2 regions of the Nitrobacter sp. MLSD-S21 genome follow, and region 2 is predicted to be linked to the other one. Evidence: predicted binding sites of a transcription regulator. Region 2 holds the regulator's gene; the other holds the start of a gene.
What was found. The regulator LexA, encoded in region 2, represses DNA repair genes until DNA is damaged. The targets are predictions, from matches to a motif close to TGTTCNNNNTGTGTTCNG.
Positions count from the first base shown of each region.

Region 1 (14,915 bases), on a different contig from region 2:
GAACTGGCAGTTCCCCGGATAACCCCACTTACCGGATTGAAGACAGTAAGCGTCATTTTGAGCGAGTGCCGGGCCGGCGATCGCAACCAGTGTTCCTGCTGTCAGAACCGCCGCCAAATTAACTTGCATGTCATTTCTCCGTTGCGCCAACGGAGTGACCGGGCGTGTGTTCCTATTGGCTCGGCGTTTGAATGCGGATTGGACGGTGACAGCTGCGCCGCATCGAGGACGGCCGCACCACCTCTCCGAGCTCCAGGCGGCGCTCGCCGGCGGCAAGCAGGGCCGCATCGAGTACTAGCTTTCGACGTGCTCTACCTCGACCGGTACGACCTGCGCGCCGTCGCGCAGGTCGAGCGCAAGCGGCTGCTGAGGGAGCTGTTCGCCCGCCACGAATTGGGGGGCCCCTGCACTACAGCGAGCACATCGCAGGCAACGGTGGGGAGATGTTCGAGCACGCGGCAAAGTTCGACTGGGAGGGCGTCGTTTCGAAGAACCCGGCCTCGCCCTACCGCTCCGACCGCAACAGCGCGGCACGTTTCCCGTCATCGGCTTCGTAAAGGACCCGACCGGCGTCGCCGTGCTCTATCTCGGCAGATACGAAGGCGGAGACTAGTCTACATGGGCAAGGTCGGGACCGGCTGGTCCCGACCTCCAGCAGGATACGCAATCAGCTCGATACGGCCGTCACCGCGACGTCGCCTCTTACCATGCCTCCCAGTAAGCCGAAGGCAACGTAGGTCAAGCCATCATTCATGGCAGAGGTGCAATACCGCGATATCACGTCCGAGGGACTGCTCCGGCAGAGCTCGTTCAAGGGGCTCACGAAGTCCGCGCAGCGCGCCGCCGCTCACGATTAGGAACGCCGGGGCGCAAGCGGGATTACACCGCCAGGCCGCGGCACTTCTCCTGACGTCGGCCCGCACGGTCCCGCATCTCTGGTGCACCTGGGAGATTCCGGGACCGTGCCCCCTCCTCCGGCCGGTACCTGACATGAATGACAACTGCCCCGTTTGCTGCGGAGTCGGCTGGGTTTGCGAGCGCCATCCCGACATTGCCCTACGACGCGGAGATAGGCTGCGCGTGCGGCTACGGCGCGCCGTGCGAGTGCAACGACAGCGACCCTCCCGACACGAGGCACGTGACCGTCGTCGTCGAAGCGGCGCTGCACTAGCCTTCAGATCACATCTGAGGGATTGCTGCGGCAGAGCTCGTTCAAGGCCTAACAAAATATGGCCCAGGTATACATATCAGCGCGACGGGGCCCACTTCCCCCAGCGGACCCCCGCACTCCCTGCGCCTTTCACCCTTGAGAGCGCTGCGGGGCCGTGCACCCTTCAGGAACCAAGCCCTCCGCTTCGCATTTATCAGGCCCGCCCGGCATCGCCGGGCATTAAGCCTCGGGACACCACCATGCGAAAAGAGCTCCAGAAGGTAGTAAAGGATACAGCAGCTGTCGGATTATCGGCCGCGGCGGTCGGGTTGGAAATAGGATCGGAGTTCGCGCGCAAGACCCTGGACGAGGTGTCGCGCGAAGACCCTGCCCTGGCAGCGCCTCCAGGCGCTTCCGCAACACCTGTACCCCCGGCTGCCGAACGGGCTGACCAGAACATCAAGATCCGCGCCTACCAGTTGTGGGAGAAGGCCGGCTGCCCCGAAGGCCGCGACCAAGAGTTTTATTTCCAGGCCGAGCAGGAGCAGCGCGATCGCGGAATGCCCGACCCCACCCGCGCCTCGGACTTGATAGCTTAGCGTCACACTCCTCCGCTGGGCCACGTATGGCGTAAAATCCCGAGGCCGTCGGCTACGTCAAGAAGCGCGCGTAGAATCTCCGAAAGAAGCTCGGCTGGGAAGAGGCGCTCAAGGACCACATCCACACCCCTAATAGTAATTATACGCACCACCCTCGTTCAGCCCTGCGACGAAGCAAACAGAAGCGCGGGCTTAGAACCGAATCCGAGATGCCGGAGTTGTCTCGGCCGTGGCTTTTTCTACGAATGGACTGGTTGCGCACGTGCCCCTGTAAGATTCAGAGCCGCGGTCGGGTTTCAAAGGCACGCTGACAACTGGCGGGATTCTCACGACCCGGCCACGTTCTCTTGGTCATCTGGTGGAGGACTTATGATGGCGAAGGCAGCGAAGAAGAAGACGGCGCGCGGTCGCAAGCAGACTAGCGAAAGTCGAGAAGCCTCTCAAGGGTAGCTAGGCCGGGGCCGCGAGGAGCTCCCGCTTCAGCCGGTCACGGTGCGAGATGTTCTCCTCCTGCATCTCCTCGAAAGTAGCGAGCAGATCCCTCGCCTGATCCGCATCGGGCACTGCCCGGAGCGCTCGAGCTCCGAAATGATGGCGTACTGACAGGCGATGTGCCTCACGCCGAGCGCCACGTGCAGCTGCGCTTGCCTGAGATGGCCGAAGAGGATCTGCTGCCTGTCCATCGCTGCACCTCATTTGATCTTGCTGTTCGGGTTCGGGTTTCCGGCTCCCGGGGCTCGGCTTCACGTGCATGTTGCTGTCCGGCATCTTATCCCTGCCTGGGTCGCCGCTGGCGTCCCCGCCGCCGTAAGTGGAGGTGCCGCTTCCGCTCCTGGTATCCGGCGTCATCCCGGACGTGTCCTTGTTCGAGGAAGAAGGCGGGGCCGGATCGGGATGTCCCTTGGGACCTCGGCGTTAGCGAGGGCGCTCGACAGGACGAACGTTGCTGCCAGCGTCATTGTGATGAGTCTCATGCTCGTACTCCAGTGATGAAGGATCCCAATCGGTCTTGGCTCCGGCATCAAAAAAGTGGAAGCGTCAACGTTCCTATCGGATTCAGGCTTAAAGGTGCTGCAAGCGCTTGCGGCTTCAGCGCCTCTCGAAGGGCCGCTTGCGGGCCTTCGCCAAGGCGGAATCTTGCCGGCGCTGCTCTTCCGCTTGCCGAACCCGCTCCTCCCGAAGCTCCACCACCCGCGACTCCATCCGCGCCATTAGCTCCTCGGCGGCGGCGGTCGAAACGCCCGCCAGCTGGAGCTTTCGGATTTCATTGCGCTGCCTCAGGATCTGGCGGCCCATCTGGCACAGCTCTTCTCGGATACGGCTCAGGTCCATCGGACACCTCCTCGCGCAACGGGGAGATATGGAGCGCGGAGGCATTCCCTAGGGGCGCCGCGGGAGAACCGGGCCGACCAAGTCGCAGAGAGTCACCGGCGCTCGGGGCTCGCATCGAATGAGCGATTTAACTATCCGCGGCGATGGGTTCGCGGTTCCAATGGATTAATCTAAAATCTGTGCAAAAATCGCGCTTTAATCGCCTTGCAGCCACAGAGATTGTGGGGATCGAAATTAACATCCCGCCCGCACTTCGAAGGAGTGCTTTTCATGGGACTTATAGCGCGCCGACCCAGCATCAAGAAGACCTGCGACTTCTGCAACAGCTCAGCCTTCGGCCTCATGCGCCGGCACAGCGGGGGCAAGACGTTCTGCTCCCCGCACTGCGAGGCGTCGTTCACCAACTGCCGGATGATAGAAAAGCAACCGGACCGTGCTCCTTCCGATCTTGATGCCGACTTCATCGCCGCGCTCAGCTACCCGTAACGGCACGCGCAATAGCCACGACTAGTTGAATGCGACATAGCAGCCGGCGCCCTTGATGTTTCCGCGCCGCCGCACACCTCCTCAAGCCGAAGGAGGCTACGATGCCAAAAGAAAAGAAGGTCTGCGCGTATTGCGGCGAGAGCCGGTTCGGCCTGGTCCGCCACTTTGTCGGCTTTCACCACCTGTGCACGAGGTTCTGCAAGGAGCGTTTCCTTGAGCGCCGAGCCCGCGAGCTAGCCGACTACAGGAAATTGCTTAATCGCGTCTCGCATAACCGCACAGTCTTGAGATACCGGCACTGACCGCGGCGATGATTCTCCCGCCGCGTCGTAACGTTCCTAAACGCTAACGCCCAACGCATCGCAGCCTGGCCAGCGATGCCGGGTGTTTCCTTGATGCGTCATCAAGGAGCACCCATGCCTAACGTCAAGGCGCTTTCTGTCAGTTTCTTTGGCTCTCTTGGTCGGAGTGTGGGCCCGGACAATTCACGGGCGGACCAGTGACATACCGATAAGCAACTAGGTTGCCCTGGGATTTGGCGGCCTTTACGCTTGGGGGTCGGAAGCGGATTGATAGGCCTGATGTTCTCTGTCGCGGCTAGGATGATGAGGCGTTCCGAAAATGGTGTCCCGATCCCCGGGTGCACTTCGGCGCCTTGCATTGCGATTCCTCCACTCCGCTCTTAGACCTAACTACAGCACAGCTGGTAAGAGGTAGCAGCATGAGCAAAACAAAAAACCTCTGCGCCAATCTCGGCATAACGATTGCTCAGTGAGGCAATGGCGGCGATGCTTTACGAGCGCCTGGCACTGATTTTGGCCTTGAAGCCCCGCAAGAATACGAGACAACGTTCCGACAGACTTATGCGGGGCCCTCGTAGCGCCGCCACGATGCAAAAAGCCTTACGACGCGCGGAGGTTGGGATATCGGCGCAATGCTCTTCGCCGCGCTTCCGGCGTTAAGAGTGTTAATTCTTAAGCGCTAAAGGTAGTACACCGCACGCGAAAATACATGTCACATGAGCACGCCGACTAGCCTTCCGGTTTTCTCCGAGAGGAGGCCCGCCCGGACAGCAGGCGGTCGAAACTGCGCGCGTTCTGTGTGGCGTTCGCTTCGTTGTCGTATTGAAGTAGACCCAGGCTCTTCTTGCACCGCTTGCTTTGATCCTGACTGCCCATTTTCTCAGTTCTTCATCCGAATAGTCATGCCTGTACCACCGCAGCGGACCATGTAAGCGGGCATAGATATCCTCCGCAGTCCGGATGAGTTCATCCGGAAGCCGAGGCCCGCTGCATGAGCAAAAGATAACCCCCGCTTTGCGGAAGGCGCGATAAACGTCTTCGTTCCACCAGCTCTTGTGCCGAAATTCTACGACGTTACGGCGCGCTGGATCGAGCTGGTTCACGATCGACTTGAGCCGTGCCCTCGTGTAGTGGTAGCTGGGAGGCAGCTGAAAGAGAAAGCAGCCCATTCGCTCTCCAAGAAGATCAGCGATGATTCCAAAATCCCGAATGAGGGTCTTGGTCCCTTTAAAGCGCTTCACATGAGCGATGAGTTCGCAGACCTTGACTGTGTACACGAACTTTTTGTGTCGCGGCTGACGACGCCAGGCCTGAACATTCGCAACGGTAGGCCATGAATAGAATGAAGCGTTGATCTCAACCGTGTCGAAGGCTTGCGAGTAGTGCTCAAACCAGTTTGGCTGCGCTATGCCTGCATAAAAGGAATCCCGCCATTTCCAGTAACGCCAGCCTGAGCATCCAACAAAGACCGATTCTCTGAGGTCATGCGCGGAATGTTCAGAGTTCGCCTCCATCTTTTGTCGCGCGACGTGCATTTTCGCCGCACGCTGGATGTTGTCCTGTCGTTGCTTCTCGCGCCGGAGCTGACGCCGCTCTCGCTGCGCCTCCGGCGTTAATTCCTTTTTTTCAGGGATGGTGCTTCGACGGGGCATAGCTAGCTGCCTGCTCTCCACACAGCATCTTCCAGCCGGTCCTTCAACTTCTCCCAGCGCTCTTCCTCAGCATCAGCACGACGCTGTACAGCCGCTAGATCCTTCTCGATCTGTGCTGCGTTCTGGTCATGCTCACGTGTCGCCTTTTGGAGCGCTGCCTCTGCGGCTTTCCGAGCGGCCATTCTCTTTGCACACGCCTTTGCGGCCTCAGCTTCTTCTTTCTGTCGCTGCTTTTCTCGCCGGCCGCGTTCTTTCTCGAACGCGGCGGCTGCGCGGCGCTCCGCCTTTTCACCGGCCCTCGTTGGTTTTACAGCCTTCGCGGCCTTTCCTGCTGCCGCTTTCGACGGGCTCCCTTTCGCCTCGCGCGGGTTTAAGTCGAGTGATACAGCTGTCGGCAAGCCGGAATGTTCCTGGAATGCGGCGTCAGATCCGACGGGCCGCTGCAGGACGACGCCGGGCTTTTCCATCGCTGCTGCGATGGCCTTATCGTCATCCGACTCCTTTGCGAAACCCTGATGGAACAGGTTGCTGCCGGCGCCCCAGGCTTCGAGCGCCGCCTTCATGGATGGCGCCGCAACCGCAAGATCGTAAAACCCCTGCGATGTCTGGTAGACTTTAAGTTTGCGCGCCATAGGCTTCCAATGTTCCATGGAAGCCTATGGTTCCGCACAATGGCCGCGCCAGAGCTATCTCGCAATTTCTTCGTGAGCCTTGGGAAGCGACCGCCAGACACCAAGGAGATTGATCAGAAGAAGAATGGTTCTGGATGATCAGCGAGGCCTTGTTCTCAAGCCAACCGTCGATCATCCATGCAATAGATGCGACGATGAAGATCGCAAAGCCCGCGACCATGACACGAGCATTCCAATTGGCAGCCACAAGCGCGGCGGCAATGACCGTGCTGACTGCACAAAACGTCCTGACCAGCATCATCGAACCCATATGCACTCCCTGCGACCAGCGCGCCGAATTCAAAGTTGGATGATTTCCTGGGCGCGGATAACGATCTTCTCCTGACGGAGCTCAGCTTCCAGCGTCTCCCGCAAAGATCGCCAGTATTCGGGTACGAGGCGCTCCGTCATCACCTCGATGACGGCGATATTGTCGCGCTCGGTATCGCCGCCGCTGCGCCACAGGCCCTGGCCGGGAGCGCGCACGAAACTTGTCGCACCGCCGAATTTCTCGGTCAGTTCCTTCAACAGCCCTTCAAACCATTCCTGCGAGACCGGCTCACCGTCACCGGTTTCCTTAGGCAAAAGGATCTGCACGAGATGGGAGGTACTCATAACGATAGCCCCACTGGCGCACGTCCGGACCAGCTATCGAGGATTGTCTTGGTCGTGACGCATTCCACCTGCTCTCCAAAGCGGTTCATGTAGACATCCATCATTGCGTCGTGGGTTTTGTCGGCGGAGCTGCAAAGTGCATCTGTGACGAGGATGGTACGGAAGCCCCAGTCGATCGCGCCCAGCATGGTCGCGAGCACGCACACATCGGTTTCCCCGCCGGTAATGATAATGGTCTCCACTCCCGCCCCGCGCAGCTGCTGGTGCAGGTCCGTTCCCGTCCATGGCGAATAAACATGCTTGTCGAAGATCCGCGCTGGCGGAACGAACTCCGCGAGTTCAGGGACAAGGCCGACCATGTCCGGCCCGAGCTCGGCGATGGTCATCGAGCCCCAGCGCTCGTAATAATGCCGCCACATCCCCACCCCATGGCCCGGCTTTTCGGCGGGATTGAAACGGGTGAAGATGGTCCTTTCAGGATGTGCCGATGCGATGGCGACGATATTCGGCAGCACGCGGGGCAGCCACGGCATTTTCCATTCCGTACTTTCCGCGAACATCCTCTGCATGTCGACGCAGATGTGAATGGTGTTTTCTCCGGGCGCCCCGTAGCGGAGCTCTTCGCTCTTGGACATGGCTCAATCCTTCAAAGCCAGCTCCAACGGAGTCCTACCCGGGAAGTTCCTGTTCTGAGAAGGGTTGCGGCTGCAACCCGCTAGCCCGGCGGCAATGAGCGGGGGAAGGCAGTCAAAGGGGTGCGGTTACGCACCTCGCGCAAGCGAGCTTGCCCTTGATGGCCGAAGGGGCGCAGCCCCGTCTGTGCGCGAGGGATCGTCACCTTGGGCCGAGACTAAGACTCGGGCGCGGACCGTCCGGACGCGGTAGAGCCCGGCCGGCTGCAACGCTGGCGGCGCGCCAAGGAACCACAGGGCTTTCCAGCGTGTTGGACAGGCTCAACGACTTAAAGGGAGCCGACATTGAAAACACCAACCAAATCGCGGGCAACGGTTACCAAGCGAGAACTGATCGCGCCGCGCGGTGATAAGCGTTATATCCGGCGCGGTGCCAAAGGCCGAATCGAAGAGAGCGACGATGTAAGCCGGTCGCTGTCTCAGGACCGCCGGAAGAAAGCTAAGACGCCTGCCAAGGCAGGACAGGGAGACCGCGGGGACCGTCAGCCCGCGAAAGCCGCCGCTGCCAAATCCAAGGCCGTAAAAAAGACAAGCGCGGTAGGGACAGCAAAAAAGCCGCGTGCCCGTAGGTAGCCGGATCAACCATTTCATAACAATCCCGACTAGGAGCGCCGCGTATTGGCCCGTGTCACTACCTTGCCAAAACAGCTGCAGCCAATGCTCGCGACCCTGACGGACGCGCCGTTCGACGATAAGGAATGGATATTCGAGGATAAATACGACGGCTTCCGGATGATTGCCAAAATCAGCTCCGGCAATGTCGCGCTCTATAGCCGGAACGGCAAGCTGATCAGCAAAAGCTACATCGAGGTCGCAAAGGCGCTCGAAGGCGTGACAGGCGACGCCGTTATCGACGGCGAGCTTGTGGCTCTCGACGATCAGGGCGTCTCGCATTTTCAATTGCTGCAAAATGCCCTGCGCCATAAGGCCAAGCTGCGCTATTGCGCATTCGATCTCATGTTTCAGGATGGGGAAGACGTTCGCAGCTTGCCGCTGACGGAGCGGAAGAAGCGGCTAAAGTCCATCCTTCCAAAGCACAGATTGATCGCCTTCAGCCGCGAACGGAAGACATTTGGGACAAGATTCTTCAAAGAAGCCGAACGCAAAGGCCTCGAAGGGATCATGGCAAAGCGTGCCGACAGTATTTACCTGTCCGGCGCGCGCACCGACAACTGGCTGAAAATCAAGACCTCAAAGCGCCAGGAGGTCGTGATCGTCGGCTTCACCGCTCCCAGGAGAACGCGGCCCTACTTCGGCGCGCTGACGCTCGCGCTGCGTGAAGGCAAGGAGTGGCATTACATTGGGCATGTCGGCACCGGGTTTAGCCACGAGACACTTAAAGAGCTGCACGACGAGCTGATCAAATTGAAAACTGAAAAGTCGCCCTTCGCTACAAAAGTAAAAGATGAACCCGTCACGACTTGGGTGAAACCGCAACTGGTGGCAGAGGTAAAATTTACGGAGTGGACCAGCTCAGGCGAAATGCGTCATCCCGTCTATCTCGGACTTCGCGCCGATAAGCACGCAAAGGACGTTGTGCGCGAACGCGAGCGGCCGCACGGCTAAACTCATTTTCGCTTCAAGACGCTGAGCCGTCCGTCGCCCTCAAGTGTCGCGAGCCTGACGTCTGCGTAATCTTCGACCTGATGTTCTCGCAGCTGCGCTTTCAACTCATCCTCCGTGATCATTTCCTTGCGTAAATTTTGGGAGATAAGGCGTCCGTCACGCACAAGCGTAAGGCTAGGAGGCGAGAGGTATCGCCTCGTCCAGGGATAGCGCCAGGATATCCAGTCAAGCAGATATTCCCAGGCGACAATCGTGAGAACCAGTGTGAGGCCTTCAGTGACGGAGCCATAGTCTTTTCCGAGGCCGTTCTGCGCGGCATCGGCGATCAGGACGATGACCAACAGGTCCGCGGGGCCAAAATGCCCGGCCTGACGCCGCGCCATGACGCGCAGGATGACAAACAGCCCAAGATACATAAGGCTCCCGCGCACAATGATTTCCGCAAGGCCTATCGCCGGTACGAAGACGGAATTCCAGTCGATCGACAAATGCATAGGAAGCCCTCCGGGAATATCGTTAGCGGCTTGAAATCTGGGCGGCTAACTCAGTGCGGAAGTTTGGCCCGCTCGGTCAGAACTTCCAAAGGTCGCAACGCTCGCTCACATTTCAGAGTTCCCGCAGCCCTCATTCTCCGCACGCGTCCCGCAGGCGATCGAGGAAAACAGTCTGGCCTTTCAGGATACGCTCGCGAGCTTCGCTGAAACCGAACCAGGCGGCGCGGTCGAGCTCGGGAAAGCTCTGAAGTTTCCCCGAACGCGGCGGCCATTCCATTTTGAAAACATTGCTTGTGAGCGCATCCGGATTCCAGTCACCTTCGGCCGCCCATACATGCACCGTTTTGCCACCCGGCTGTCTAGCGGCGCCAAGCGAAATGAACTCGCCGACCGGCCGGTAGCCAGTCTCTTCCTTAAATTCCCGCCGCGCGGCGTCGAGGAGCTCTTCATGCAAACCAACCAAACCTTTTGGAATGGTCCAGGCACCAAGATCTTTCTTCATCCAGAAAGGACCGCCCGGATGCCCGAGCAGTACATGAATAGATCCGCGCTTCCGTCTGAAAAGAAGAATGCCGGCGCTAGTCCTATTTGACGAGGTCCGCGCCGGAGTCATTGCCGTCCTTCCCCCGCTGACCCCGCCCGTGCTTCTGCGCCCTGCAAATTCACTTCAGTTCAATCCAGGCCGGCGCGTGGTCGCTTGCACCTTCCTTGCCGCGCGCCTTACGGTCTACGCCACCATCAATCAGACGTTTCTTGAGATCAGGGCTTAGCAGGAAATGGTCGAGTCTCAGGCCTTTGTCATTTTCCCAGCGGTGCCGCATGTAATCCCAGAAGGTATACATCGGGTCCTCGGGATGGAGATATCGCAGGGCGTCCGTCCAGCCTTGCTTCAAAAGTCGCTGAAATGCGGCGCGGCTTTCCGGCTGCAAAAGCGCATCGTCGTCCCAGGATTTTGTCGGATAGATATCAAATTCGGTGGGCACCACATTGTAGTCACCGACAAGCGCGACCGGCGCGCCGGACTTCTTCAGCGTCTTCGCATGGCGTATCAGCCTTTCGAACCATGCGAGCTTGTAATCAAACTTTGGGCCCGGTTGTGGATTGCCGTTAGGCAGGTAGATACAGGATACGATGATCCCTTTGACCGCGGCTTCCAGATAGCGGCTCTGATTGTCGGCGGGATCGCCCGGAAGACGCTCGCGCGTGACCTCGGGCGCGGAGCCTCGCGAAAGAATGGCGACGCCGTTCCAGGACTTCTGACCAATCCAGGCTGCACTGTACCCGGCCTTCTCAATGGCGCCGGCTGGAAAAGCCGCTTGCTCGGCTTTCAATTCCTGAAGGCAAACAATGTCCGGATTGGAGCTCTTCAGCCAGGCCAGGAGGTTCGGCAAACGCCGGTTGACATTGTTGATGTTAAACGTCGCGATCTTCACCATTCCTCCACCGAAGCGAACACTTACGGAGGCCGTGCAGTTCCGCTGCTAGTGGGCAAGGTTAAAACCCGAACGTCATTATCCGATGCCGTGGCAGATCGGGCAATCGTCGCTCATCGTTCTGACGCATTTAGTGGCGCATCTGGCGCTTCCAATGACTTTAAGGGGTGCACGGTCCCGCGGGGGGCTTTGGGGCAAAAGCTTGCGGGACCGTGCTGGGCCTCTTGGGGGGAGAGGGCCCGTCGCGCCAATATGGGTTGCTGATCCGTCTTTGTAAGCTCCTCAACCGCGTCGATCTCTGAGACGTGATGCGGCGGCACTCGTCTGTGCTCTTCCGGTTCAATGAACAGAGTGTTCGCCAACGACGATGACCTGGCTCGTATCGGGCGGCGTGCTGTCGTTGCACCTGCACGGCATCCCTTCGCTGCACGCGCAACCGAAGTCATGGTCGAACGGCCTGTAGGGATGGCGCTCGCATACCCAGCCGATGCCGCAGCAAACGGGGCAGTTGTCATTCAAGCCGTGTGCGCTTGCTTCGCCGAGCTAACTCTTCGCGATTCGGCGTCCTGTTATTTCGCAGGCGCACGGCGCAGATGCGCCGATGTCTTGGTTTTCTCGTGGTAATTGTATGGGGATTGGAAAAATGCGCGGCCCCGCGCGATGGAAGAACGCAGGACCGCGCCAGCCCCAAGCCGCCTCGCCGTCCGGCTCGGGCTGATAGCCTCGCGTCGCTACCCGAGAGCGGAATGGGTGACGCGGGTACCGTAATAGTCATCGACCGACTTGGATCGCGCGGGATCCGACCAATTCCAGCCGCTTTCGTCCGCGTACTTCGGCGCGCCGCTAAGCTGGTCCGCGGTGATGCCGATGCGGTACCCCTCCACGTTGGTGTCGTACTTCAACGCGTTCCACGACACAGGATAGTGGTCGTTGCCGATGCCGAGGAATCCGCCGAAGCCGAGAACCGCGTACGACACGCGGCCGCTCGTTTTCTCGATCATCACGCGCTCGATCGTTCCGATAGCCTGGTCGTCGGGGCCGTATACGGAAGTGCCCGCGACCTTGTCGCTTCCGATCAGCGTGCCGGTCTCTCTCTCTTCGGTAACCATGCGAATTCTCCCTGTTGGATCGTATGAAAATCGATTGTCGGGGAAGATAGTTCCTAGCGATGACGCGATGGCGTTGAGGGCATCCCACTGAATTGCCCGACTCGAGAAGCCCGCCGCGCAGGAGTGCGTGGCGGGCGATTGTTAGTGCCGGTTCGAAGTCAGCGGCCGAAGAACAGCCAGAGGAGGAGGATCACGGGGATCGGCACGCCGACCAGCCAGAGCAGGAGTCCGCGTCCCATCAGCGCGCGCCCCCGAAATACACGATGTAGACGACCACGAAGGCCGCGATCACCAGCGCCGTGCCCGCGACCACCATGTTGCGAACCGTGGGGCCGCGCTCTCCTTGGCGCGCTTCAGTCGCGGTCTCTACGATGCGTCCTTTTTCATCAATCTTTGCCATTGCTGCTTTCCTTTCAGGTCTAGTTTTCAGGCGATGCCGCCTCAGCGCGCTCTCGGATGATTGCGCTCTAGGAAGGCCGCGAGCGGCGGGCTTTGTACCGGTTCTGACCGACACGAATGGGCCGGCAGGACTATCTGCGAGCCGTCGGGCCGGGTGATTACGATGCGCAGGTTTCCGCCCGCATCCTTTTCGATCGAGAACATCGGTATGGTCTTCATCGGGACCTGCAGCGCTCGTGAATGGTCGACAGCTGGCAACTCCGGGACCAGGGACAGGGTTCCTGCGGTCTGCCGCGCCCGCTCTCTTGAGCCGCCGTGGTCCGGGCAGGCTCGCCCATCGGTCGATACTAGCGGCGGTCTCAGCCTTGCGGATCTTCTTGACCAGATCGTACCGGTCCGCGCAGCCCGCCGCCGCGTCCGCCTTCAAGCGCTTGTCCGCGACAAACTCAGAGAGGCGGTCCTAGAACGATACCGTCTGCTTGGAACGCCGCCGCCGCCGCTTGCGCGCAGGAAGCGTCTTTCCCTGGGAGGAAAGCGGGGGCGCATTTTGCGTTTTCGTCATTTGATAAAGGCCATAGCCCTTGGCGTATTCGAGCAAATACGGCGCTCACACCGGCGTTCCTAATTCCTGTAAACTTCTTCATGCGTTAGGAACTTACGCGCTTTCAGCTTCGAATCGCGTGATCGCAAAATAAGGACTCGCGTTCCGGCAGAAGGGCGCACGCTGCATCATCACCGCCGGGCCGCGGCTTTCATCGGTGATGAGAACGCCAGCGCGCGCTCCCGCCCTCCTCAAGCGGCGAGCGGTGTCATGGCAGACCGGCAGCTCACGAAGGCTATCCGCAACCTCCAGGACCATGTCCGCGAGGCAAAGCTTAACCTGGGTATCATCCTGAATGGCAGCGGCGCGGACCTCGTGCACCGGTCGCGACGGCTGATCGAAAAGTCACGGTTGTCATGGAAGTCTGACAAGGTCTTAGCGCGAAAGTAGGGGTACGGACTGCCCGGCGGCGCTGAAATTTTTCGGCTCAGTCGGGGTGGTGGAAAATCGCTCGACGGCGCATTTGGAAGCCCAACGGTAGAGAAGACCTATCCCCCAACCCGCACGAAACCGTTTCGAATCAACGCCTAACTAATTTTCATTGACTCATCGGCCACCAAAGATGTTCTCTATTTGTTCTAACAGAGTTGGTAGGCAAGGTTATGGCAAGCACGGCCAATTTAACTTCAATTCCCTTGGCCGAGCTCCGCCGGATGATGGAGGCTGCTGCGCGGCCCGGACCGTGCCGCGACGTTTTGCCTTTTGGGGTATCCGGGATAGACGAGGCGCTTCCGGGTGGCGGCCTTGCACTTGGCGCCGTGCATGAGTTCTGCGAAGACGGCGCGCGGGGTGGCTATGCCGCCTGCGCCCTCCTTTTCACTGCCGGCATTCTCGCGCGCTTAAAAGGCCCCGTGCTCTGGTGTCTGCACAGCCGTGATCTTTTTGCGCCTGCGCTGGCCCGCGTCGGGCTTCATCCCGACCGGCTTATCTTTTGCGAAACCTGGAAGGACGCCGAGATTTTGCCCGTCATGGAAGAGGGGCTGCGAATGCGCGGCCTTGCGGGCGTCGTCGGCGAACTCAACCGCATCTCTCTGACTCCTTCGCGGCGTCTGCAGCTCGCCGCCGAAGCCTCCGGCGTTCCCTCTTTCATCATCCGGCGGTCGCCTGAACATTTGAGCGAAAGCAATGCAGCGCTGACCCGATGGCGGATTTCACCCGCGCCCTCCTTCGACACGAGCCCATACCGGATGGGCCGTCCGCTCTGGCGGGTTGAATTACTGCGGTGCCGCGGCGCGTCACCGAATTCTTGGATTGTGGAGGCATGCAATGCGGAGGGTCGTTGCGCTCTTCCTGCCGACGTTCCCGACCGATCAAATCCGGCGCAGGAACGGCGGCACTCCAGCGCGTAGTCTGCCGATGGTTACGGCAATCCAGGAAGGCAACCGGCGCGTTCTCGCTTCGGTTGACGATGCCGCGCGCAAATTAAAGCTCGCCTGCGGCATGACGGTCGCGCATGCGCAGACGCTTGTTCCGGATCTTATTGTGGAGGAAGCAAGGCCTGACGAAGATGAAGCCGCACTTGCGCGCCTTGCGCTCTGGTGCACACGATATTCGCCGCTTGTGACACCGCTGCCGTGGGATACGATATTCATCGACGTTGCGGGCTCCGCCCATCTCTTCAAAGGCGAAGCCGCGCTTTTGAAGGACCTGCAGACGCGGCTTGCCGCCGCGCAGCTTTCGGCGCGGGCTGCTATCGCAGATACGCCCAGCGCGGCATGGGCGGTCTCGCATTACGGTCGAAACGAAATTGTGCCGCCCGCCCGGGCTGCCGACATTCTTGGCGGCCTTCCGATAGCGGCCCTCCGGCTCTCTCA
Region 1 is NZ_JBXASZ010000005.1:229,017-243,931, reverse strand. Features, by position in the region: gene AC1RT6_RS15690 (DUF3551 domain-containing protein) at 1-129, opposite strand, end outside; gene AC1RT6_RS15685 (hypothetical protein) at 995-1,171, shown strand; gene AC1RT6_RS15680 (DUF2934 domain-containing protein) at 1,411-1,749, shown strand; gene AC1RT6_RS15675 (hypothetical protein) at 2,839-3,081, opposite strand; gene AC1RT6_RS15670 (hypothetical protein) at 3,352-3,567, shown strand; gene AC1RT6_RS15665 (hypothetical protein) at 3,669-3,869, shown strand; gene AC1RT6_RS15660 (DUF72 domain-containing protein) at 4,535-5,542, opposite strand; gene AC1RT6_RS15655 (cell envelope biogenesis protein TolA) at 5,524-6,153, opposite strand; gene AC1RT6_RS15650 (hypothetical protein) at 6,137-6,463, opposite strand; gene AC1RT6_RS15645 (hypothetical protein) at 6,493-6,807, opposite strand; gene AC1RT6_RS15640 (cysteine hydrolase family protein) at 6,804-7,442, opposite strand; gene ligD (non-homologous end-joining DNA ligase) at 8,118-9,065, shown strand; gene AC1RT6_RS15630 (DUF421 domain-containing protein) at 9,068-9,559, opposite strand; gene AC1RT6_RS15625 (NUDIX hydrolase) at 9,690-10,172, opposite strand; gene AC1RT6_RS15620 (exodeoxyribonuclease III) at 10,222-10,992, opposite strand; gene AC1RT6_RS15615 (PRC-barrel domain-containing protein) at 11,724-12,101, opposite strand; gene AC1RT6_RS15610 (hypothetical protein) at 12,340-12,501, opposite strand; gene AC1RT6_RS15605 (hypothetical protein) at 13,312-13,491, shown strand; gene AC1RT6_RS15600 (ImuA family protein) at 13,737-14,450, shown strand; gene AC1RT6_RS15595 (DUF6504 family protein) at 14,368-14,915, shown strand, end outside.
Region 1: the regulator LexA is predicted to act here: its motif matches at 13,665-13,682, upstream of AC1RT6_RS15600 (ImuA family protein).

Region 2 (14,915 bases):
CCTCGGATGACGCATGGCGTGACCGCTTCCTGGAGTCTGGCGCTGCCGAGGTGAAGGAATTTCACGAGCTAAACCAAATCATCGTCAAGGGCGATCCCGTTGAAGCCGCAATGGCCGGCATCCTCGACAGCCCCGACGTTCCTTCGTCGCAGAGCAAGCTGCTGGCCGGCACGGTCGACATGCTGCGAGCGGCTGGGATCGCGGATCCCATTGTACGTGACTTCATCGAGGGTCAAGGCGTTACTGCTGCCGAGATGAAGCTCGTCGAAGGCTGGAAACAGCGGCAGATGGCAGACAGCTCCTTTGTCGAGCGGTACCTCTCCGGCGATGCCGAGGCACGGCGGCTCATGACCATCGCCAACAGCGTGATCGCCACCGGTATCAAGAAGGAAAAGCAATCATGATCTACGAAGTCCGATGCGTGAATCCTCGAACCAACGAAGAGCGTTCGATCACTGTCAAGGCCGATCCTCCTGCGGCTGGCGTTTGCATCCAGACATACGCACAGAAGCTTGCGAAGCCGATTCTGCCGGCCGGCTACCTACCGATCGGCAACGGCGTCCGTCCCTTGCCGCAATAGGACGTTCCGAACATGATCAATCTCGGCCTCAACCACGTCAGCAGCCTGGACAATCCAGCACCCACCGCACCGCGCAGCGGCTTCGAGCACCTCATGGAGCTCGTTGCTTTCTTTAACAACACTGATGCCGTCAAATCGCGCATCACCGAAATTTTCGACGCCGCCTCTGAAGCCCAGGAAGTGATCGCCTCGGCCGATAGTATCAAGGATGAAATCGCCCAACAGCGTCTCGCTCTGCAAGACGAGAGAACTGCTTTCGAAACGAGCATGGAAGCAGAGAAGAAGGCCTTCGAGCGGGCGTGCAAGTCGCGCCAGCACGATCTCAACCTCCGCGAGCGCGAAATCGAAAAGCTCCACAAGGCGGCGGAGGACGATCGCGTCAAGGCTGCGGAAATCACGGCGGACCTGGAACGACGTGTTGATGCCTTGAAAGCTGCCGCCGCTTCTTCAGCACTCTAGTTCGCACTTGTGTTTGAAGTTTCTTGAGCTCCAGCGCGCATGGCAAGCACCGCATCCGGTGTAGGACCGAACCGGTGGAGATTCGGTCCCATTTTTTGCTGGTTGGAAACGTAAATGAGAGATTCGGAGACAACCATTGTTGGCCTCAAGCGAGAGCTCAAGGCGACCCGCGCGAGGGCCCGCGAGTTAAGGGGACAGAATGAGGGCTGGCGCCGCGTCGCACAGACGTTGCGAAAGCTGGCAGGCTTGGACGAAGCTAGGTTCAAAAATCTGCTCTCGTCGGAATCTCTGCCTAGTGAATGAGTAGGCTGCGTTCGCCCAGAACGTTTCGGTTGAGCTTCCGTTACCAGCTTCGCCTCTGAGACATTGGCGAAAAACCGTCTTTCCAGCGACTGCACTGATTGCAGCCGAGCCCGTCAGGGCAATCGGAAAGACGCCAATGTTTCGCCGCCACTCAATTGTCGCGACTCTCATCCTCGCTCTGCAGCCGGCACTCGCCGCTGCTCAGCAGCAGACCTTGCCGCCGAACTCTGTCGTGGGGAGACTCGGGATAAGCGCCGGCCCGGCGCAGGCGATCCCGATCCCGCAGCTTCTCAAGAACGTGATCGGGCCGAATAGCATTCCGAACTCGGCGCTGGCTCAGATGCCGGCTGCCACGTTCAAGTGCAATCCGTCGGTTTCGACCGCGGATGCTCAGGACTGCACGATCCAGGGGCTGCCGTTCACGGCGAGCCCGGACACGAATAACGACCGCGTGCTGCTGTACAATGCGGGCACCGGCACGTTCTACACCACGTCCCCTGGCAACCTCGCGGCGGGCGGCACGGCAGGCGTTACCTCGCTCGGGTCGCTTACCGGTGTCATTGGCCTAGCCAACGGCCTGAAGGTCACTGGATCGGATATCGATCTCAATCTCGGCAACGGCCTTTCCACGTCCGGCGGGACTCTCGCTGCCTCCCTCGGCGCCGGTCTCACGTTCTCAGGTAGCAACATCGCTTGGACCTCATCGACCGCGCCTTACACGAGCGCGCGAACCGGCGGTGTCTCGCAAACTGTTCAGAGCCGCTTCGATAGCGGCATCCTCTATTCGGCTGACTTCGGAACGGCGTGCGACGGCTCGACCAACGATGGCGTGGCGATGGACAAGTTCCTCGCCGCTGTCGCCGTATCTCCGTCCAAGACGGGCATCGTGACGGGGACGTCGACGACTTCCGTATGCAACATGAACACGAGCCAGTTTCAGGTTCGCCCCGGCACCACGATCATGTGTAGCCGTGGCGTCACGCTCAAGTTCAACCGCGCTGGCTCGCTTGTCGTTCCTTACGGTCATGCCTCTGGCCGAACCTATCAGGGTGTATTCAAGGGCTGCACGGTCGACGGGTCGTCGGTGGTTGGGTCAATAGGCGTTTATCTTTTTGATACCTCCGATTGGGTCGTCGAAGACACGGCTATCGCGAACGTCGACACCGGACTTTATATCAGGGGCAATATCGCCGCATACTATAATCGAGTTACGAATGTTGTCGCGCGCGACATTAGGCTAGACGGGTACTATCTGGACCCGGTCGCCAACTCCAATACTTTAGTAGGCGACCGGGTCACGAGCCTTGGGCAATACGGTTTCTACTGCCGCGGCAACCAGAACACGTTCGTCGGAGTGCAAATCGAGACCGGGTTCTCCGAAGCCTTTACCACTGATGGAAATTGTATCGGCTCGACGATATCCGGGATTCGCATGGAAAACGGTGGGACCGGAATCCATCTCGTTTCCGGCGCAAATTACAACACCGTCGTCGGGGCCTATTGTCAGGCGTTGAGCGGCACGAGCTACATCAACAGCGGCACCGGCAACAGCAAGACCGGGGGCAACTGCTGAGTTGGGCAGGATGGCCGTTGCGCGGTGCGCAACGGCCGGCCCCGATATCGACCCGCGAGGTCGCCAATGTGCCGTCAACAGGGCTGAGCTCAAGCGAGCGCGCGAAACAATTATCTCGTGACGATCACTTCGGAGGCTGACGCTCCGGCGAGTTGATCCAGTTGTAAAGTTCTGTGGCTTGGTCGGCCTGGGCGATTTTCTTGAGCAGTGCATCTTGCTCTGGCCCCGGCGCCATCGTCGCTGCTTGCTCCCGCACCTCACCGGCCCAGGCGGTAAGGCGATCCACGAGAGTAAGTTGCTTCAAACCATGACGCTTGGCCATCGCCGCACCTCCACCGTTTGAACCGACGGAAATTCTAGTGCCGAACTTTTCCCGCGCGAGCTATTTCTTGGTTGAGCTGCCAATTCGGGGGTGTGGTGGATCGTCTCGCTGAGCGAGTTCGGGGTCCACCCGTCTATTCGCCAAGCGTAGCAGCGTTCCCTTGGGAAACCCGCCGGCGGGGGTGGTAAATCTCACCGGCGGGAGTCGATGGATCGAACGGAGGACGCCGTCCGTCCAAGGGTCAATGTTAGGAATGAGGGGACGTTCCTATCCGGGAATGCCAATCGCTTCATATCCTGCGTCCGTCAGGACGAGCTTATCGTCATCCACGGTGACCAACCCGAGCTCTGCAAGGGACCTCAAATCATCGCTCGAGGGCGCGATCAGCTTTAAGCGACCCGCTCGAATGTCTCGCAGCACCCAGCGAAGCCTAATCGCGATGTCAACCGGGAGATCGTAAAGAGATCTCGGCTCCGCCGGTGGGCTTTTGCCCTCATCGTCACTCATCGGATCCCCTTGCGCGTCCTCGGCAGCGCCTTATCCACCAGCGTCAAAATCATCTCGATGTGCTTTTGCGCTAAGTCCATGTCGGTGCTGTCCTGCGCGGCGCGAGCCAATGTCTTGATGTGCTGCAAGGCTTTGACGGAATCGATGGGAGGTTCATTATCGACCGGGGAGGGTAGTTCCCGCCTGCGCGCCTTTATTAGGCTCTTAATGTGGATCAAGGCTCTACGTTCGTTCATCTCGTCCCCTGTGCTGCCCCATCAACGCTTCGGAGCCCTACATCCCGCGGCTTCGGCTTCTTTCTCTGAGCAGAACCAGTGCCGGTCTGGCTTATCCATCGTCATCTTCGCGTACCAGCGATCACCGGTAAGGTGATAAATGCATTCGCCGTCGTGCACGCCGGCCTTGATGGTGCATGCCGGATCGGGAGCGTCCTGTGACGACATCCCTTCCAGCAAGAGCTTTTGAGCAGTCGCTGGCACTGAGATGGAGCCGAGAATGACGGTCTGTTCGCTCCGGGATCGCCAGTCCCATGGGGCGATAAACGCGCCCGACCAAAGTCCGGCGTGTATGTCACGGGACCATGATTCATCGGCGACATAGCGGTTGGAATAGCTAACGAATGCGAGTGCCCATCCGTTCTGGACGATCCATTGATTGATGTCCTGGCTACCGATGGAGCAAAAAGCGAGCGACCGATCATAGCGATCACGACCCTCGACTTCACAGGACCAAGGCCGATTCTTGGAGAAGGCCGAGAGAGCATCGCGCGCAGCGATGCCACATGCCCATTTCTCACCTTGGGCATCCAGACACAGCTGGTCCGATTCCGGGGCATCGATACCCTGAAGCCGGATCTTTTTCCCTCCAATATCAACGGTATCACCGTCGACAATGCGCGGCTCGCCGACGATGGTCTCAGCGTGAGCTGATATGCCAGATAGACAGAGAAATCCCGCCAAACTAGTGGCAGCGACCGTGTGTGACAGGGTGAACATAGGTACCGCCTGGGTGGGTGTTTAGGAGATCTAGGTCCGGGCTCAACTGTCCGCTTTTTTCTTTTTCGGTGGCGAGTGCGGCTCGGCAGCCTCACGAGCGAGGCGCTCTTCTCGTAGACGCTCCCGGTTTTTCGCGAATGCCTCCGCGGCATTCTCGTGCTCGGCCATTGCCACTCTTGCGTCGGCCTTCCGTAGCACTTTGCGGGCTGCACGCTCCTCTTTCGAAGGGAGCTTGCGTCGTTCAAACTCCTCGGGCTTCTTCATTTCATTTGCCCTTTTTTAGACCAAGCTCGACAAAGCGGCGGCGGGCTTTGGAGCATCCGCTTGAACTGAATTGGCTGATAAAAATCGGTGATTGGTAAGTCCCCACTCTGTAGTGGAAGGCCGAGGAGGTTCTGGCATAACGGCCCCTGTACTACCGGCGGCCTATCTTGCATTTCCTCACAGCTTAAGGCTGTACTCGCATTTCAATGTTTTGGGGATGACTAAAGTGGCAATTGGTACTGTGAAGTGGTTCAACGATCAAAAGGGCTATGGCTTTATTCAGCCCGAGGACGGCGGCAAGGACGTGTTCGTCCATATCTCGGCCGTGGAGAAGGCTGGCTTCAACGGCCTGGCAGAGGGCGCCAAGGTGTCTTACGAGATCATTTCGGACCGGGGCAAGGAGAGCGCAGGCAACCTGCGGATAGGTTAGTGAGCTGAGCCGGATGTACGCTCGCTCGCGATGTGGATGGCCCGGGCATTGCTTCGGGCCATTTGCTTTTTCGCCGGGAGCGCCAACTTGCAAACTCAGCCCCGCTTCTGCGGGGTTTTCTATTCCGGGTCCCGCGGATGCAGCGCCTTCTCCACGATCGTCAGGATCATCTCTAAGTCGTGCCGCATGACGACAGGGTCTGCGCTCTCTAGAGCAGCGCAAACCAGTGCTTGGATTTCGGCCAATGCCTTCCAAGGGTCTATAGTCGGCTGGTTGTCATTCATCAAATCCACCTGTGCCGTAGCGGTCAGTTCGCTCTGGCACTACCAAAAGCTTAAAAAATGCGAACGAGACCAGGCCGATGACGAACCCGAGAACTTGACGCTCACCAAAGTACTCGCCAATCAGCGCACCAACGAAACCGCAAATAACTATACCGAAGAGCCAAATGAAGAACGTTTTCATAAATTCACTTCGCTCCCCAATCACACGACCTCCAACGTCAACGCTTCGGCGGCCTGCATCCCGCGGCCCCGCTTTGCCCAGCCCAATCAGACTCGGTCGTGTTCTTTTACGAAAACGACCTGAGCGTTTCGTGCTTGCCAAGAGGTAGGCGCGATATTTAACCCATTATCTCGGCGCCTGAAGGCCTGGGGATGACAGCCACTTGTCCATGTGGGACGCTGTTTCAGCCTGTCGGGCCTCTCGGATTAGCCGCTCTCGCTCAACGCCGGGCTGAGTACCGCGCGCCTCTTTTCGTAGACGCTGAGCTTCGTCGTTGAGACGTTGATAGAGCGATTTTGGATTCGGACGAAAGCGAGATCGAGTCTGCATGGCGTGGCTCCTTTGTTGGCAGAAGGCGGAATCGCAACGCTTTCAGTCACCGATAAATGCAGAGGTCCGGGCAGCGAAGCGATGGCGAGCGCTGATAACGGTTCAAGCACCGTCATATGCGGCGTTGTGACGAGAACTCGAATCAGGGGAGGAGTTGACGCGTTAGCTGCACGGATTGGATGCTTCGGTCGTCCACCGAGCGTTGCACTTGGTGCAGTGCCATTCGTTAGCGACGATATGAGGCGAATACCGCGAGTTCACGGGTGCTGTTACAGCATTCCCACAAGCGCAGGTATCAGTCCCTTCGGGGCGTGATCTTCGGAGGGGTATTTCACGAGCGACGCGATTTGCCCATCTGCGTTCCGAACTTCTCTGAAGATGAATCGGATAGACCATGGCGTACATAGCTTGCTCCCTTCGTGGGCGGGAGCACAGGAGCGTCTCTCTGTCGCCAGTGCCGGTTGGTTAGCGTGCTGGCAATAATAACTATATGGGCAGTCCCACCGGTCATAACTAGAGCCGCACAACAATACTTAGAAAGAAAAGAAGTGGTTGAGTTTGACGGGCAGAGATTCCGTCGCGGAAGGCTGCACCAATATTCTTAGGGGCGATGTAAATAATCCTGATTTGGAAGAGCAACCTTATGCCAGTTGGGGTTTGGCTGTTGGGGGTGTTGCCCATGACACCCCGCCTGTGGCGGTCTCGGCACTTGCAGGCTGCCGGGGCCGTCGCTTGGTCAGGTAGCGCATCTCCTTCTAAACCGGCTTATGTGGTTCGGACTCTCCGGACGCCTTACTCATTTCGTTTTACCCTTCAGCCCGATCTCCACAAGGCGGCGGATGGCTTCGGAGCGACCGGCACTCATCGTCAGAATTGGCGGGCAGGGGCTAGACGCGCGGCGTTGGCTTGCGCATCCGCTTGAGCCCGTCAAAGCTTCCTTCTATTCCGTTCGGGGCTAGTGCGGTAACGGCCTTTGTCACACCGTTTTGACCATCCAGGAACAGCTTGACGGCTGGGACGTAGCGGCCACCCCACACAGGCGACATTCTCGGCATCCCTTGCCGCTCGTGCAAGACGGCCAGCCCTTTGAACTCGCCCTTTCGTGCCCAACCAAGCACGGCTTCGCCGATCTCCTCGTCGGTCGCGTAGAGGGGCAGATCGTTCAACGTGAGGTTCTTTCTGCGGGCCATGATGCTCTCCGGGACCGCTGCAAATCGCGTCGCTAGTGCGACGCTGCTAATTTCCCTGACGTGTCGTAGATGAAATACCAAATTAGAGCCTGGAAAATAAAAATGCAGAGTAGATTGATCACTACGTCAATACCATGGGCTATGGAATTGTTTCGCCACAGCAGCTCTAAAATACGAACGCGCCATGGTAGGAGAAATGACGTTAAGTGCATGAAGAAAAGAGCGCAGCCGACCCAATAGAGAACTTCGATACCGGTCGCGGCTGTTTTATTGGCAGCATATTTTAAAGCGCCCAACAGGACGATGTTCTTCAAAATATCGAGCGCTGTTTTGCTGAATTCGCGCTTATCGTTTGCTGTCGCGAAGTCCGCGGCATCAAGCCTCCGAATCAATCGGTTCATCAGATTTTCCATCGTCGACTAGTAACCCAGCAACGCCAATACTGCCGATGGCAGCCCACGCGAAAGGTCTCCCCGCTGGGGAAAGCGTGGATTGTTTTTTTACCAAATCAGTGGGACTGTGAGGGCGGAGCGTGAGAACTCCCGCCAGCAGCCTAGCCGGGCTGCGCTGGCCCTAGAGCGGTGGCAGGGCGATCCTTGCCGGGATCAGACTTGCCAACGAGAACGAACGTGCCGATTGCCGTCGGCGCGACCGGCGTCACTATGCCGGGAGCGCGGCGGTTATACAAGACCCGCAAGGGAAAGGCCGTCGCGCATGGTCTCTAGCCATGTTCTCACCCTCCCGGCGCCAGCGACGCCCGCTGGCACCCGGCCGTGAGAAGCCGGTAATCTAGAGAAGCACCATGACAAACACGACCGATCGCCCAGCGACGTCCGCTGACGACCTCTACTATCCAATGGACGTTACACCCGAACAGTTCTTCCAGGCTTGGAGCCGCAGTGAGCGGGAGGCCTTGATCGAGCTGCTAATCGGCACTCTCGACACCACCGACGACTGCGACGAGGACCGCGCCGTCGACGACGGACCCTGCGACGAGGATCCGGACGCCGAGCCGCCGCTCGGCTGGACCGATAGGGAATCGCGATGGGGAAAGCCCGTCTTCACGGAAGGTGAGGACGAGCCGATTCTCGCCGCGGTGCCAGCAATCGATCAAGCGGAATGGGCCTCCGGCAACCAAGATGATCGCGAAGGTGATGGATGCGCCGATGACCGTGAGGACGTGTGCGAGGACGAAGGTGCGGAGCATGATGGCCGCGAGCCGAGTTTCGGCTGGTCTGACGTGGAGACTGCCCGCGGTCGCCATCCGAACCAGATGGGGGGTGATCAATGAGCAACGTGGTCACATTCCCAGGGAGCTCTACCGGCCGCGCACCGGCCAGCGAAAGCCCCAACAAGCCCTCGCAGGAAATGGCCTGGCGGAGCCGCGAACATGTTCAAAGCAGCATCAAGGAACACCGCGCGGCGTGGGATCGCTATGCGCAGGCGGTTGCCTGGGTGGCAGCAGTGGAATCGGGAAATCTGCCGGTAGGTCAGATCGAGGCCGCCAAACAGGACCTCGCGGAACTTCATGCTGAAATGGATTATTGCGCTCGAATGTTGCTCGTCTGCATGCCAACCGACGTGAAGGCGCTGATCGAGCTGCTTCTTTACCTGGAGCGAAATTTCACAATCCTACCGCAAGAGATCAGGCACGCTGGGGTGAGCTCGAACTCGCTCGCGTTCGACCTCTTACGCACTGTGCGGCTGAGCCTCCGAGAGGTGTTGAAGGCCAACAAAAGCTCATTGTAACGAGCGGCGGTGAGAAGCAAAGGAAGCCGCGATCGGCAGAGACTGGCGACACGCCGCTGGCCGCTCAGTCGGTGAGGCGAGGGCGCCGGGCTACGGCCCGGCGGCTACTTCGATTCACAAGTTAGCTTGCGCGTGTCTTGGCCGGCGGGTGCGCACCAGACCACTTCGCCGGTCCAATTGTTTAAGCGAAGGGCGGCGGGGCGGCCAGCACCGATCGCCTGCACGCTCCAATGCGAGGCGAGCATGATCGATGCGCCAATGATCAGCGCGGCGGAAACTATTGCAGCTGAGATATTCATCTATCTGACCGCGGTGTGTCGGGAGATACAACCACGCTGCAGCGATCGATGTCCATGCACACCGTGGCGGGGGCGCCAGTGCTTCCCACTTGCTTCCCAAGCAGCAAAACATGGGAAGCGTTTGCTATCCATCGCTTTGTAAACACAAGCCATTCTTAGTAGTTGACACATTTCCGGCTATCATATGGCCGTCGTCGCTGGCGTGGTCTTCTTCGCGGTGCGTGCGCTGTTGGCCCTGGTTCCAGCGTTGACGGCGACGTTTCCGATTAAGAAGTGGTCGGCGGCAGCGGCGCTCGTGGCAGCCGCTTTTTATCTTCTGCTGTCGGGCGCTGAGGTCGCGACCCAACGCTCGTTCTTTATGACAGCGGTGGTGCTGATTGCGATCATGGTGGACAGGCGCGCTATTACGTTTCGAACACTCGCGGTCGCGACGATGATCGTGCTTGCGATTGCGCCGGAGTCATTGATCCACCCGAGCTTTCAAATGTCGTTCGCGGCGACGCTCGGGTTGGTGGCGCTAGTTCAGGTCGGGATGCCGAAGATGCTTGCAACCCCCGATCACTCGCCGACGGCGAGGGCCGCTCTGTGGGGTGGACGCGAAATCGCCATGCTGGCGCTGGCGTCACTCGTGGCCGGACTCGCGACCACGCCGTATGTCGCGTTCCATTTCCATCGGGTGACGCCATACGGCATGGTTGCGAACCTGCTGGCGATGCCGGTGATCTCGGCGCTGGTGATGCCGGCCGGGCTTCTCGGACTTGCGGCCATGCCGTTTGGCTTCGACGGCGTGTTCTGGCGGCTGATGGACTTTGGCATCGAATGGATGGTCGCTGTGGCTCAATGGGTAGCGGCGCTTCCGGGCGCCATCGGTCATACGGCTGCTTTTGGAACGGGGCCGCTGCTCGCGGCGACCGCGGGCATCATTCTGCTCGGACTGTTGAGAACACCGCTGCGCTGGAGCGGCGCGGTTGTGGTCGCGCTGGCGATCGTGTGGTCATTTGCGGTGACGCCGCCGGATATCCTGATCTCCGCGGAAGGTCGCAATGTCGCCGTGAGGGGCGGGGACGGCCGGCTGCGCCTCATCAGTACGAGTAAGGACTCTTTCACGGTCAGGGAATGGCTTGCCGCCGACGGGGATGGGCGTGGGTCTGCCGACCCTACGCTGGCGGAAGGCGTCTCATGCGACGATGAGGGCTGCGTGGTCAAGGTGAGTGGAGGTGGACTTGTCGCGCTTACGCGGCGTCCGGAGGCGATGCAGGATGATTGTACGCGGGCGGAGCTCATGGTGACGCCGTGGCAGGCTCCGGAGGGGTGCCCAGCGCAGGTGATCGATCAAAACAGGCTGCGGCGTGAAGGCGCTCTTGCCTTGTGGCGAACCCCAAGTGCTTCAAGATCTGGTGCTTCAAGATCCGGCTTTGCTGTTGATGCCGTACGTCCTGTCGGCGTCGATCGTCCCTGGTCATCCGCTGCCGTCGATGAACAGTCGGCACAGCTGCAATCAAAACCGGAACCCCCGGCCGACGCCACGCCGGTGCCCGAGGATCTCCAGCCGGACGATTGAACGGCTTGTCCACGGTTGGAGCCTTTCGCTCCTGATGAAATCAGTACTTGCGGTAAATGCCGATCAGTCTGCCCTGGATCTGGACCCGATTGGGCGGAAGTATGCGAACTTCGTAAGCCGTGTTCGCCGGCTCCAGCGCGATCGAAGCACCGCGACGGCGGAAGCGTTTCAACGTCGCTTCTTCTTCGTCGATCAGGGCAACGACGATGTCGCCGGTATCAGCGGTCTGGTTCCGCTGGATCAACGCAAGATCGCCATCGAGAATTCCGGCATCGACCATAGAATCGCCGCGTACCTCAAGCGCGTAGTGTTCGCCGGTACCAAGCATGTCGGGCGGCACGCTGACGGTGTGGCTGCAGGTCTGCAACGCTTCGATCGGCGTGCCGGCTGCAATCCGTCCCATCACCGGTACGGCGACCGGACGTTCCACATCGTCGACGACAGCGCCGCCGCTGCGGCGGACTTTGCCCAGATTGCCTTCGATGACGCTCGGTGTGAAACCGCGACGGCCGCCGCCGCCGCTGGCGGCGAGTTCGGGCAGTTTGATGACTTCGATGGCGCGGGCGCGGTTGGGCAGACGGCGGATGAATCCTCGTTCTTCCAGCGCGGTAATCAGGCGATGGATGCCGGACTTCGAGCGCAGGTCGAGCGCGTCCTTCATTTCATCGAACGAGGGCGGCACGCCGGATTCTTTCAGCCGTTCGTTGATAAAACGCAGGAGTTCATACTGTTTGCGCGTGAGCATCCCGACCCAGTCCCTGGTTGATGGGTTCTTGCCAACTAGGGGACATCGGGCCTGCAGCCCTTATAACCCCGCGGCACGAACCTCGAAACAAATCATGAACATACACTATATGTTCGATATGTGTTCCGCAACCCTTTAATTTAAGGTCAACAAAGCGACGTTTTATGACAGCGAAAGCTTAATGATGGCGCAGGGCTCGCCTTTGCTTGCGGCCGGCGCAAATGGCGTGCGGATTACGAGAGCCTCTGCCGCAGCGAGTTTTCCCATCAGCGAGCTGTCCTGATGCCCGATCGGCGTCGCGACCGGCAAGCCGTCCGTCGAGGGTGTGAGTCGGGCGCGCAGATAATCCTGCCTGGCTTGATTGGCGCTAACATCGCTGCCGAGCAGCGCCGGTTCAATGCAGTGGTGCACATCTTCACGCCCCGATAGCGCGCGAATCAGCGGCACCATGAACAGAAACGCGCAGATGTAGGACGAGACGGGATTGCCGGGGAGGCCGATCACCCGCATCGGGCCTAGACGTCCGTGCATCATCGGCTTGCCCGGCCGCAGTGCGATCCGCCAGAACGCAATCTCCACGCCTTCCGCCTCCAGCGCACGCTTGACGAAGTCATGGTCGCCGACCGACGCGCCGCCGGTCGTAACCAGAATGTCGGCGCCGCTCTCGCGGGCGCGGCGGATCGCGGCGGTTGTGGCGTCCATTGTGTCGGCGGCGATACCGAGGTCGATCGCCTCGGCGCCTTCGCCTCGGGCGAGTGCGCGAAGCGCGTAGCCGTTGGACAAGATGATCTGGCCCGGACCGGGCGTCGCGCCCGGCAAGACCAGTTCGTCGCCCGTGGCGAGCATCGCTATTGTGGGACGGCGATGCACCGGCAGGTCCGGATAGTTCATGCCGGCAGCAAGGGAAAGATGGCGGTCGGTGAGATGGCTGCTGGCCCGGATCAGGACGTCGCCCTCACGAAAATCCACGCCGGCAGGACGAATGTTCTTTCCGGGAGCAGTGGCTTCCTTGACGATGACGTGGTTGCCGTCGCGTTCGGTGTCTTCCTGGATCACGACTGTATCGGCGCTGTCCGGCACTACGCCGCCGGTGAAAATCCGTAAGGCCTCGCCGGTTTGCAGCGCGCGCTCGAGCGGCCGTCCCGCAGCGATCTCACCGATCACCTGTAGCCGCGCTGGAATTGTCGCGATGTCCGCTGCGCGCACCGCATAGCCGTCCATCGCCGACATTGCGACCGGCGGCTGAGTCCGGCGCGAGGGGAGATCGCGCGCCAACACCCGGCGATGCGCGGATTCGAGAGCCACGGGTTCCTCCGGGAGCGGTTCGACTCCGGCAAGAACAGCCGCAAGGGCGTCGGCGACCGTCATCAGGGGCATGACCATTCTCCTAGAGCATTTTCCGGCCGTGCGATCAGCCGTAAGAAAATCCCCTCAATCAATAGCTTGCGCGTATTCTGATCGCAAAACCGGTATCCATTTTTGCGGAATACGCGCTAGGCGCGATGCGCCTGGCGGGCGCGTCAAACATCTACCGAACTCGCGGCTCGCATACAACGGTACTAAGAGCCAAAATGCCGCTTAACGAAGCGTTCGCGTGACGGCTATGGTTCTGAGGCGGTATCCGTCACAAGATAGTGGCCGGACTTGCCGCCCTTTTTCTCGACGAGGTGAATGCCCTCGATCCGGACGCCGCGTTCCACGGCCTTGATCATGTCGTAGATCGTCAGGCAGGCGACGGATACCGCCGTGAGGGCTTCCATCTCTACTCCGGTCGGGCCGGAGACTTTGACGCTTGCGCGGACGCGGCAGCCCGGAATTCTCCTGTCGGCCTCGATGTCGAGCGTGACTTTCGACAGCGCCAGTGGATGGCAGAGTGGGATCAAATCCGAAGTGCGCTTGGCGGCCATGATGCCCGCAATGCGCGCGGTGCCGAGCACGTCGCCCTTCTTGGCGTTGCCGCTTTCAATCAAGTCGAGCGTCGCCTTGGTCATGACGACCTGGCCCTCGGCGACAGCGACGCGCTCGGTTGCGGGCTTTGCCGAGACATCGACCATCCGCGCCTCGCCTTTGACGTCGATGTGGGTGAGGGCGAGTTTGTGTTTCCCGGCGGTCTTGTTTTTCTTGTCTGCCATGTCAATCAAATCCTGAGCTGGTTCTTCCCTCTCTCACGAGGGGAGAGGCTATTTTTTCAAGACCAGATTTTAACGTATAGTTTCAGCACTTTGTGAAGATTTTAAAATCTGGAAACGGGATAAAGCTACATATCGATAGCAAAACGGCTGATTGCTTTTTCAAGTTTCGACTTGCCTCTTTTGTAGAATTTAGATGTCGTTCTGGAAAGCAAAGAAAAGAATCTGAGGACAGGTTGTTCGAATCTGCTGATGCGCTCTTTGTGAACCCATCTATTGTCATGGCGACACGTGTCGTTGCCACGAGCTCCAGCAGGCCCTTCTGATCGGTTGCCGCCAATGCTGTCATGTCCCTGTTGAGCAAGGCGTTGAACGGTTGCTTCCGCGGCATCGTCATTTCACGACGGCAGTGGATCGTTTCGTGCGAACACCGATGAGATGCCGCTAGACCACACATTCGCTAGAAGGCCAAAATCTAATTGCCGTTGGCCGACCGTAGGATACGTCGAGCAGGGCAGGGTTGCTGATAAGGTTTGATGTTCGGCTGTTTTCATCGGCCGGACAAACGAAAACCCGTACGAGCCGCAGCATTGATTGAGAGAGGTATGGACGGCTGGTGGTTCTGAGGATTAATGTTGTTCCGGATACTGAAGGTTCTAATTTTAGACGCTTGTTACAAAAATGCGCTGATGCCCCGTTAATGTCAGTGGGTGTGGTCCGTGCTGAATGTGAGCAATATTGCGCTTCGCAATGCGGTTCGTGACAGCCGCATGATCTTAATTTCCGGCGGCACCTTCCGCATGGGATCTGACAAGCATTATCCGAAAGAGACGGCGGTGCACCGGGTTACCGTCGGCACTTTTTGGATGGACCGTGCTCCTGTCATCAATCGGCACTTCAGAGAGTTTGTGAGGGCGACCGGTCACAAAGTGGCGGTTGGGAGGTGGCTGCTGATTATCGTTCAGTTAGCAAGAT
Region 2 is NZ_JBXASZ010000001.1:441,200-456,114, forward strand. Features, by position in the region: gene AC1RT6_RS02180 (hypothetical protein) at 1-404, shown strand, start outside; gene AC1RT6_RS02185 (hypothetical protein) at 401-580, shown strand; gene AC1RT6_RS02190 (hypothetical protein) at 593-1,039, shown strand; gene AC1RT6_RS02195 (right-handed parallel beta-helix repeat-containing protein) at 1,479-2,915, shown strand; gene AC1RT6_RS02200 (hypothetical protein) at 3,040-3,237, opposite strand; gene AC1RT6_RS02205 (hypothetical protein) at 3,505-3,744, opposite strand; gene AC1RT6_RS02210 (hypothetical protein) at 3,741-3,980, opposite strand; gene AC1RT6_RS02215 (thermonuclease family protein) at 4,002-4,739, opposite strand; gene AC1RT6_RS02220 (hypothetical protein) at 4,782-5,003, opposite strand; gene AC1RT6_RS02225 (cold-shock protein) at 5,221-5,433, shown strand; gene AC1RT6_RS02230 (hypothetical protein) at 5,553-5,717, opposite strand; gene AC1RT6_RS02235 (hypothetical protein) at 5,710-5,898, opposite strand; gene AC1RT6_RS02240 (hypothetical protein) at 7,155-7,457, opposite strand; gene AC1RT6_RS02245 (hypothetical protein) at 7,490-7,870, opposite strand; gene AC1RT6_RS02250 (hypothetical protein) at 8,260-8,748, shown strand; gene AC1RT6_RS02255 (hypothetical protein) at 8,745-9,206, shown strand; partial or broken gene AC1RT6_RS02260 (ComEC/Rec2 family competence protein) at 9,675-11,066, shown strand; gene lexA (transcriptional repressor LexA) at 11,107-11,811, opposite strand; gene AC1RT6_RS02270 (molybdopterin molybdotransferase MoeA) at 11,974-13,188, opposite strand; gene moaC (cyclic pyranopterin monophosphate synthase MoaC) at 13,413-13,943, opposite strand; partial or broken gene AC1RT6_RS02280 (formylglycine-generating enzyme family protein) at 14,711-14,866, shown strand.